DNA from 3 places in the Paenibacillus sp. CB74 genome. Region 3 is predicted to be linked to each of the others. Evidence: a T-box and tRNA genes for the amino acid it is inferred to sense, from the RefSeq annotation. Region 3 holds a T-box; the other regions hold tRNA genes.
The links. A T-box is a leader RNA that pairs with one kind of tRNA and senses whether it is charged. The one in region 3 lies ahead of leuS (leucine--tRNA ligase), so its partner is inferred to be a tRNA-Leu.
Positions count from the first base shown of each region.

Region 1 (2,235 bases), 810 kb from region 3:
TGATTCTCCTTGTACACATAACAAGCCTATACGATTTATCGCTTATCCTTAATATGAACTGTTTTCATGTTTGGCTGTTCAAGTTGGATCAGAATCTTCCCGAACCTTGCTCCACGTGAGAAGATCACCGTACGATCCTTGTATGTATCTTGGATGTATTTCTCAGCCAGACTAAGAGAATCTTCATCCGATGGTAACTCATACGTATTAAGCAATTCTGGCAGCTTGTCGATAATCTCTTCCACTGGTACTTCAAATGAGTTAACTTCTCTCGTAATGATCATAGTGTATGAATAACCTTTTAAATACAGTAACTGTTGAATATATCCCATATCACCAGCCTTGTATGTAGAAGTTACCCCCAGTACATCCTTAAGTTCATCTATTAATGTGTGTTCCTTCTGTCCAGCCATAGTGCTTATATACACATACTTCCGGGCACAGTTGATTGCCTGCTCGATCGTTTCCCAATCTGACATTGCCGGACACATGGATGCAAATGCAAAGTCATATTTCTTCTCCCAGCCTTTATCCTGAATGGAGATTTCCTCATACCGTTCTTTAACGATTTCGATATTAGATTCAAGAGCTGTAGGTATCGTCTCTTTCATCAGGGAGACAAGCAACTCAGATGGTTCAACTGCAGTCACAATTGCTCCCTTCTCTGCAAAAGGAATGGTGAATATGCCCGAAGCAGCTCCAATGTCCAAAATGGATAATCCCTCGAACTCCACACCTTGATTCTCAATCCAATTCATAATACGCTCAGAACGTTGCTTCCCTTCTTCAGAGTACGACTGTACATGATAATCCCTAGCCCATCGTTCAAATGCTTCTTCTGTATTAAATGGGGCGCTTTTCTTTTTATATTTTGGACTTCTCGGACGATTTTTCCATGCCTCTTCCCATACAGAAAGATTAAATAACAGATCGGTATCCGATACATTTTTTTCATTATTCACTTTGCTTCACTCCCTCTAAATTAAAGACTTTACTTATCTACAATATACTGAATATAATCATACGTCAATGTTTATTAAAGTCCAATATTCTTTACTGTACAAAAATCTGTATAAAACAAAATAGCCCTACACATTGCATAAGCAACATGTAGGGCTATTCAATATACCGGCGAGAGGACTCGAACCTCCACGGTTTCCCACTCGATTTTGAGTCGAGCGCGTCTGCCATTCCGCCACGCCGGCATATACTGGAGGCGCCACCCAGATTCGAACTGGGGATAAAGCTTTTGCAGAGCTGTGCCTTACCACTTGGCTATGGCGCCATATTTTGGAGCGGACGACGGGAATCGAACCCGCGACCCTCGCCTTGGCAAGGCGATGCTCTACCGCTGAGCCACGTCCGCATAATGGCTGGGGATATAGGATTTGAACCTATGCATGACGGAGTCAAAGTCCGTTGCCTTACCGCTTGGCTAATCCCCAATAAAAAATAAAAAAACAAAGGGGCGATCGAGGGGAATTGAACCCCCGAATGCCGGATCCACAAACCGGTGCGTTAACCACTTCGCCACGATCGCCACAAAAGGTTAAATTTCTTAAAAGTTAATTGGCAGGGGCAGCAGGAATTGAACCCACACCAACGGTTTTGGAGACCGTTGTTCTACCTTTAAACTATGCCCCTAAAAACTGGTGGAGGATGATGGATTCGAACCACCGAACCCGTACGGGAGCAGATTTACAGTCTGATGCGTTTGGCCACTTCGCTAATCCTCCAGGATTACATGGTGCCGGCGAGAGGACTTGAACCCCCAACCTACTGATTACAAGTCAGTTGCTCTACCAGTTGAGCTACACCGGCATATTAAATTGTTTTGAAAATGGTGGCTCGGGACGGAATCGAACCGCCGACACGAGGATTTTCAGTCCTCTGCTCTACCGACTGAGCTACCGAGCCATAATAAAGTCTAATCTTAATTCCTTACACTTTATATAGGGCATCAGTGCCATACAGCAGATGTAGTGAACAGTTTGCCTCATGTAAAGATTAAATGGCGGAACCGACGGGATTCGAACCCGCGATCTCCTGCGTGACAGGCAGGCATGTTAGGCCAACTACACCACGGTTCCATAGTACTTTCACAAGGAAAGTTAATTGCGGGGGCAGGATTTGAACCTGCGGCCTTCGGGTTATGAGCCCGACGAGCTACCGGGCTGCTCCACCCCGCGTCGTTATTAAAAATCTTATGGTGGAGGCTGAGGGGATCGAACCCCC
Region 1 covers NZ_CM146009.1:6,513,221-6,515,455, reverse strand. Annotated here, with positions in the region: gene ACX9NY_RS28720 (class I SAM-dependent methyltransferase) at 36-962, opposite strand; tRNA gene ACX9NY_RS28715 (tRNA-Leu) at 1,127-1,205, opposite strand; tRNA gene ACX9NY_RS28710 (tRNA-Cys) at 1,212-1,285, opposite strand; tRNA gene ACX9NY_RS28705 (tRNA-Gly) at 1,292-1,366, opposite strand; tRNA gene ACX9NY_RS28700 (tRNA-Gln) at 1,371-1,445, opposite strand; tRNA gene ACX9NY_RS28695 (tRNA-His) at 1,468-1,540, opposite strand; tRNA gene ACX9NY_RS28690 (tRNA-Trp) at 1,571-1,644, opposite strand; tRNA gene ACX9NY_RS28685 (tRNA-Tyr) at 1,651-1,736, opposite strand; tRNA gene ACX9NY_RS28680 (tRNA-Thr) at 1,746-1,821, opposite strand; tRNA gene ACX9NY_RS28675 (tRNA-Phe) at 1,842-1,917, opposite strand; tRNA gene ACX9NY_RS28670 (tRNA-Asp) at 2,013-2,090, opposite strand; tRNA gene ACX9NY_RS28665 (tRNA-Met) at 2,116-2,189, opposite strand; tRNA gene ACX9NY_RS28660 (tRNA-Val) at 2,208-2,235, opposite strand, start outside.
Region 1: it has a tRNA-Leu gene. The T-box ahead of leuS (leucine--tRNA ligase) is inferred to sense a tRNA for this amino acid. The anticodon was not compared.

Region 2 (2,235 bases), 2.3 Mb from region 3:
GGGTATTTTTTTTCGAAAATTGATAAGGGCCCTTAGCTCAGTTGGTTAGAGCGCACCTCTGATAAGGGTGAGGCCGGTGGTTCGAGTCCACCAGGGCCCATAGCAAGACCACTACAAGAAACAAACCAGAGTATGGGGCCATAGCTCAGCTGGGAGAGCGCCTGCCTTGCAAGCAGGAGGTCAGCGGTTCGATCCCGCTTGGCTCCACCATTCCCTGATAGCTCAGTTGGTAGAGCACTCGACTGTTAATCGAGTTGTCACAGGTTCGAGTCCTGTTCGGGGAGCCATTAAGGCCCGTTGGTCAAGGGGTTAAGACACCTCCCTTTCACGGAGGTAACAGGGGTTCGAATCCCCTACGGGTCATAGCAATACCTATTGCTTTAACAAGGGATGAGAATCCCAAAGGTTCGTCGGAGGATATACCTCGTGAGCAACTGCTTCGCAGTCTCGAACGAAGTGAGAGTATCCCCTACGGGTCATATTATGGAGGCTTAGCTCAGCTGGGAGAGCATCTGCCTTACAAGCAGAGGGTCGGGGGTTCGATCCCCTCAGCCTCCACCATATTATCTTATAACGACGCGGGGTGGAGCAGCCCGGTAGCTCGTCGGGCTCATAACCCGAAGGCCGCAGGTTCAAATCCTGCCCCCGCAATTAACTTTCCTCGAGAAAGTATTATGGAACCGTGGTGTAGTTGGCCTAACATGCCTGCCTGTCACGCAGGAGATCGCGGGTTCGAATCCCGTCGGTTCCGCCATTTTAATTTTATAAGGCTCGGTAGCTCAGTCGGTAGAGCAGAGGACTGAAAATCCTCGTGTCGGCGGTTCGATTCCGTCCCGAGCCACCATTTTTCACACCATGTAATACGCCGGTGTAGCTCAACTGGTAGAGCAACTGACTTGTAATCAGTAGGTTGGGGGTTCAAGTCCTCTCGCCGGCACCATGTAATCCTGGAGGATTAGCGAAGTGGCCAAACGCATCAGACTGTAAATCTGCTCCCGTACGGGTTCGGTGGTTCGAATCCATCATCCTCCACCAGTTTTTCTATGAGTCATTAGCTCAGTTGGTAGAGCACCTGACTTTTAATCAGGGTGTCGAAGGTTCGAGCCCTTCATGACTCACCATTATATGCGCGTGTGGCGGAATTGGCAGACGCACTAGACTTAGGATCTAGCGTCTTTGACGTGGGGGTTCAAGTCCCTCCACGCGCATTCTTTATTTGCGGAAGTGGCTCAGCGGTAGAGCATCGCCTTGCCAAGGCGAGGGTCGCGGGTTCGATTCCCGTCTTCCGCTCCAATATTTGCGCCCTTAGCTCAGCTGGATAGAGCGTTTGACTACGAATCAAAAGGCCGGGAGTTCGAATCTCTCAGGGCGCGCCATTATAACTTCATATTTTGCCGGCGTGGCGGAATGGCAGACGCGCTCGACTCAAAATCGAGTGGGAAACCGTGGAGGTTCGAGTCCTCTCGCCGGTATAGATAACGGGATGTAGCTCAGCTTGGTAGAGCACCTGGTTTGGGACCAGGGGGTCGCATGTTCAAATCGTGTCATCCCGATTTTTTTATTTGCGGGTGTAGTTCAATGGTAGAACTTTAGCCTTCCAAGCTAATAGCGTGGGTTCGATTCCCATCACCCGCTTACATATTGAAAAGAAAGAGATGGTATTCACCATCTCTTTCTTTTTTTGCATTTATAGGCATATGGATCATGAATATATACAGAGATTTCAGATGATATGAGTATGTATCCCAACCTTTTGATACATTCCCCACATTTTTAGACCTGTTCTTAGTAATTCTTGAGGTGTTCCAATGAAGAAGGTTTAGTGCATTTTCGAACACTTGAATATTTTTTCTGCATCACATTTATAAAAACGCTTACAAAAATAGCTTGCGTAAATCATTAACCTGTAATACCATATCAATTAAGCGCTTAACCTTTAGGGGTAAGGCGCTTAAACTTAACGTAGATTAAGCGCTTAACCCGTAAAGGAAAGGAAGGCGATGAATTCATGAATACAATTAGATTAACGATGGCTCAGGCACTGCTTCGATATCTGGATCAGCAATATATCTCGGTTGACGGGGTGGAAACCAAGTTTGTGAAGGGAATCATCGGTATTTTTGGACATGGCAACGTAACAGGCATTGGAGAAGCGCTGGAGCGCAGTCCGGGAAGCCTGAGGTATATGCAAGGCAAGAACGAACAAGGTATGGTGCATACGGCAGCAGCCTATGC
Region 2 covers NZ_CM146009.1:5,008,190-5,010,424, reverse strand. Annotated here, with positions in the region: tRNA gene ACX9NY_RS22225 (tRNA-Ile) at 27-100, shown strand; tRNA gene ACX9NY_RS22220 (tRNA-Ala) at 135-210, shown strand; tRNA gene ACX9NY_RS22215 (tRNA-Asn) at 212-287, shown strand; tRNA gene ACX9NY_RS22210 (tRNA-Glu) at 292-363, shown strand; tRNA gene ACX9NY_RS22205 (tRNA-Val) at 486-561, shown strand; tRNA gene ACX9NY_RS22200 (tRNA-Met) at 578-651, shown strand; tRNA gene ACX9NY_RS22195 (tRNA-Asp) at 677-754, shown strand; tRNA gene ACX9NY_RS22190 (tRNA-Phe) at 769-844, shown strand; tRNA gene ACX9NY_RS22185 (tRNA-Thr) at 865-940, shown strand; tRNA gene ACX9NY_RS22180 (tRNA-Tyr) at 950-1,035, shown strand; tRNA gene ACX9NY_RS22175 (tRNA-Lys) at 1,046-1,121, shown strand; tRNA gene ACX9NY_RS22170 (tRNA-Leu) at 1,128-1,208, shown strand; tRNA gene ACX9NY_RS22165 (tRNA-Gly) at 1,219-1,293, shown strand; tRNA gene ACX9NY_RS22160 (tRNA-Arg) at 1,300-1,376, shown strand; tRNA gene ACX9NY_RS22155 (tRNA-Leu) at 1,394-1,472, shown strand; tRNA gene ACX9NY_RS22150 (tRNA-Pro) at 1,480-1,553, shown strand; tRNA gene ACX9NY_RS22145 (tRNA-Gly) at 1,565-1,635, shown strand; gene iolD (3D-(3,5/4)-trihydroxycyclohexane-1,2-dione acylhydrolase (decyclizing)) at 2,009-2,235, shown strand, end outside.
Region 2: it has a tRNA-Leu gene. The T-box ahead of leuS (leucine--tRNA ligase) is inferred to sense a tRNA for this amino acid. The anticodon was not compared.

Region 3 (2,235 bases):
GAGCAAGTACTGCAAAGCTCGCACCGAACAATGTGTCCGCACGGGTAGTGAATACCTTAATAACTTCCTCGCGACCTTCAATGGCAAAAACAACTTCTGCACCTGTCGATTTACCGATCCAGTTACGCTGCATATCCTTGATGCTTTCAGACCAATCCAGCTCTTCCAGGTCTTCCAACAGACGCTCTGCATACTCGGTAATTTTCAATACCCATTGACGCATCGGTTTACGTACAACCGGATGTCCACCGCGTTCACTCTTGCCATCAATAACCTCTTCATTAGCCAGTACCGTTCCAAGTGCTTCGCACCAGTTTACTGCGACTTCGTCCACATAAGCGAGGCCCTTATTGTACAACTGGATAAAGATCCATTGTGTCCATTTATAATACTCAGGGTCCGTTGTGCTGATCTCACGATCCCAGTCATAAGAGAAACCGAGTGATTTGATCTGGCGACGGAAGTTGTCAATATTGCGGAATGTAATATGCCGTGGATGTTCACCTGTATCCAATGCATGCTGCTCAGCAGGCAGACCGAAAGCATCCCACCCCATCGGATGTAATACATTGTAACCGCGCATACGTTTGTAACGGGAAACGATATCCGTTGCCGTATATCCTTCCGGATGACCTACGTGCAGACCTGAACCGGATGGATAAGGGAACATATCCAGTGCATAAAATTTCGGTTTAGCAGGGTCCTCACCCGTTTTAAACGTTTTATTGGCATCCCAGTATTGCTGCCAACTTTTTTCCATGACTTGTGGCTGATAGCCGTGCTTCGGCTGGTTATTCTCACTCATCTATTGTTCCTCCTTCAGGTTACTCGCTTAGCTTTAATTGCAACAAAAAAACCTCAGCATCCCGTAGCGTTTGCAGCGCTAGGGACGAGAGGTTGAATTCCCGTGGTACCACCCTAGTTAGCGGACGAACGTGCTTCGTCATCCACTCCCTTTGGACCTGTAACGGCGGTTAACCGATGCGGATTTCCATTCCTGAATTCCAGCTTATACTTAGCAGGTTAGACAGGATGGTGTAATCACCGCATTTCTCCAAGGCGAGTTCGCAATTTACTGTCAACCGGCTTGCACCAACCGCCGGCTCTCTGTGATGTACAGAAATCACTACTAATCCTTATCATCGAAATATGTATACAATATCGGGACCATTATATAAAAAAGCAAGCCCAAAGTCAATATTACACCTTATAATTGCCTTCTTGAAGATCACAGTTTGTATCCTTCATAACGCTGGTGCTGTTCAGGATAACCGAAATCGCTCAATTCCTTCCTCCAGGTTATGAATAGTCCAATTCACATGTTCCTGATTGTCATATTGCCGATAAGCGCACTCAATGCGCAGCACCAGATCAAAGTACAAGTCATACAGACTTCTTCTTTTTAGCTCACTTTCAGTCGTAATCGCAAGCCCATAACCTTTCACAAAACCGGGTGTATAGTTAAAATGACTGAAATAATGCTCCATCAGAGGGTCTGCCCACAGTGAACGTTCAAAATCAATAATTGCTGTGATGCGAACTTTGTCTACTAGAACATTGCCATCCCACAGATCCCAACTGATAAGCGCAGGTTCCTTTACATCGTCCAACACATCCGATTTCTCTTCAATCAAACGTCTCAATTCAGAGTGATCCATCGAAAATGTAATCCCGGCTTCTTCCCCATCGGCAAGAACGTCTTCCATCAGGTTCATAAAGGCTTCTTTCCATGTGGAATAACGCTGTTTTTGCTCCGAGAAATATCCGAACTTCTCGCCCTTGATTTCATTTATTCGACGATTGTAACGCCCCAGTTGTTGTTCAACGGCTTCCTGCTCTTCCGCAGAATACTGATCCTTGACCTGATTATAGGGTGTTCCAGACATGTACTCCATGATAAAATACCGCGCTGAAGCCATGGTTAACGAATCATCATAAACCAGAACTTTGGGTACGGGAACATCCTTCAACTCGCCGATGAGACGCAGTGCCTCGACCTCAGCAATCATCAGATCCTGCTCACAGCGCATCAGATTGGTGGAAGCCGAAGGGGCAATTTTGAGTACCACTTGCTGTTGGTCACTCAATGTAATGAGATATGCATGATTGGCCCAGCCATCCACCATTTCCTTGTAGTCCTGTATACTTGCAGATAGATGCTGTTCGATTATGGCATTTATTTGTTCTGACGAGAGTCTTGTTTTATATGTACTTTCCACTTCCACACCTCACCTC
Region 3 covers NZ_CM146009.1:456,073-458,307, reverse strand. Annotated here, with positions in the region: gene leuS (leucine--tRNA ligase) at 1-805, opposite strand, end outside; T-box leader at 883-1,152, opposite strand; gene ACX9NY_RS02040 (phosphotransferase family protein) at 1,263-2,219, opposite strand.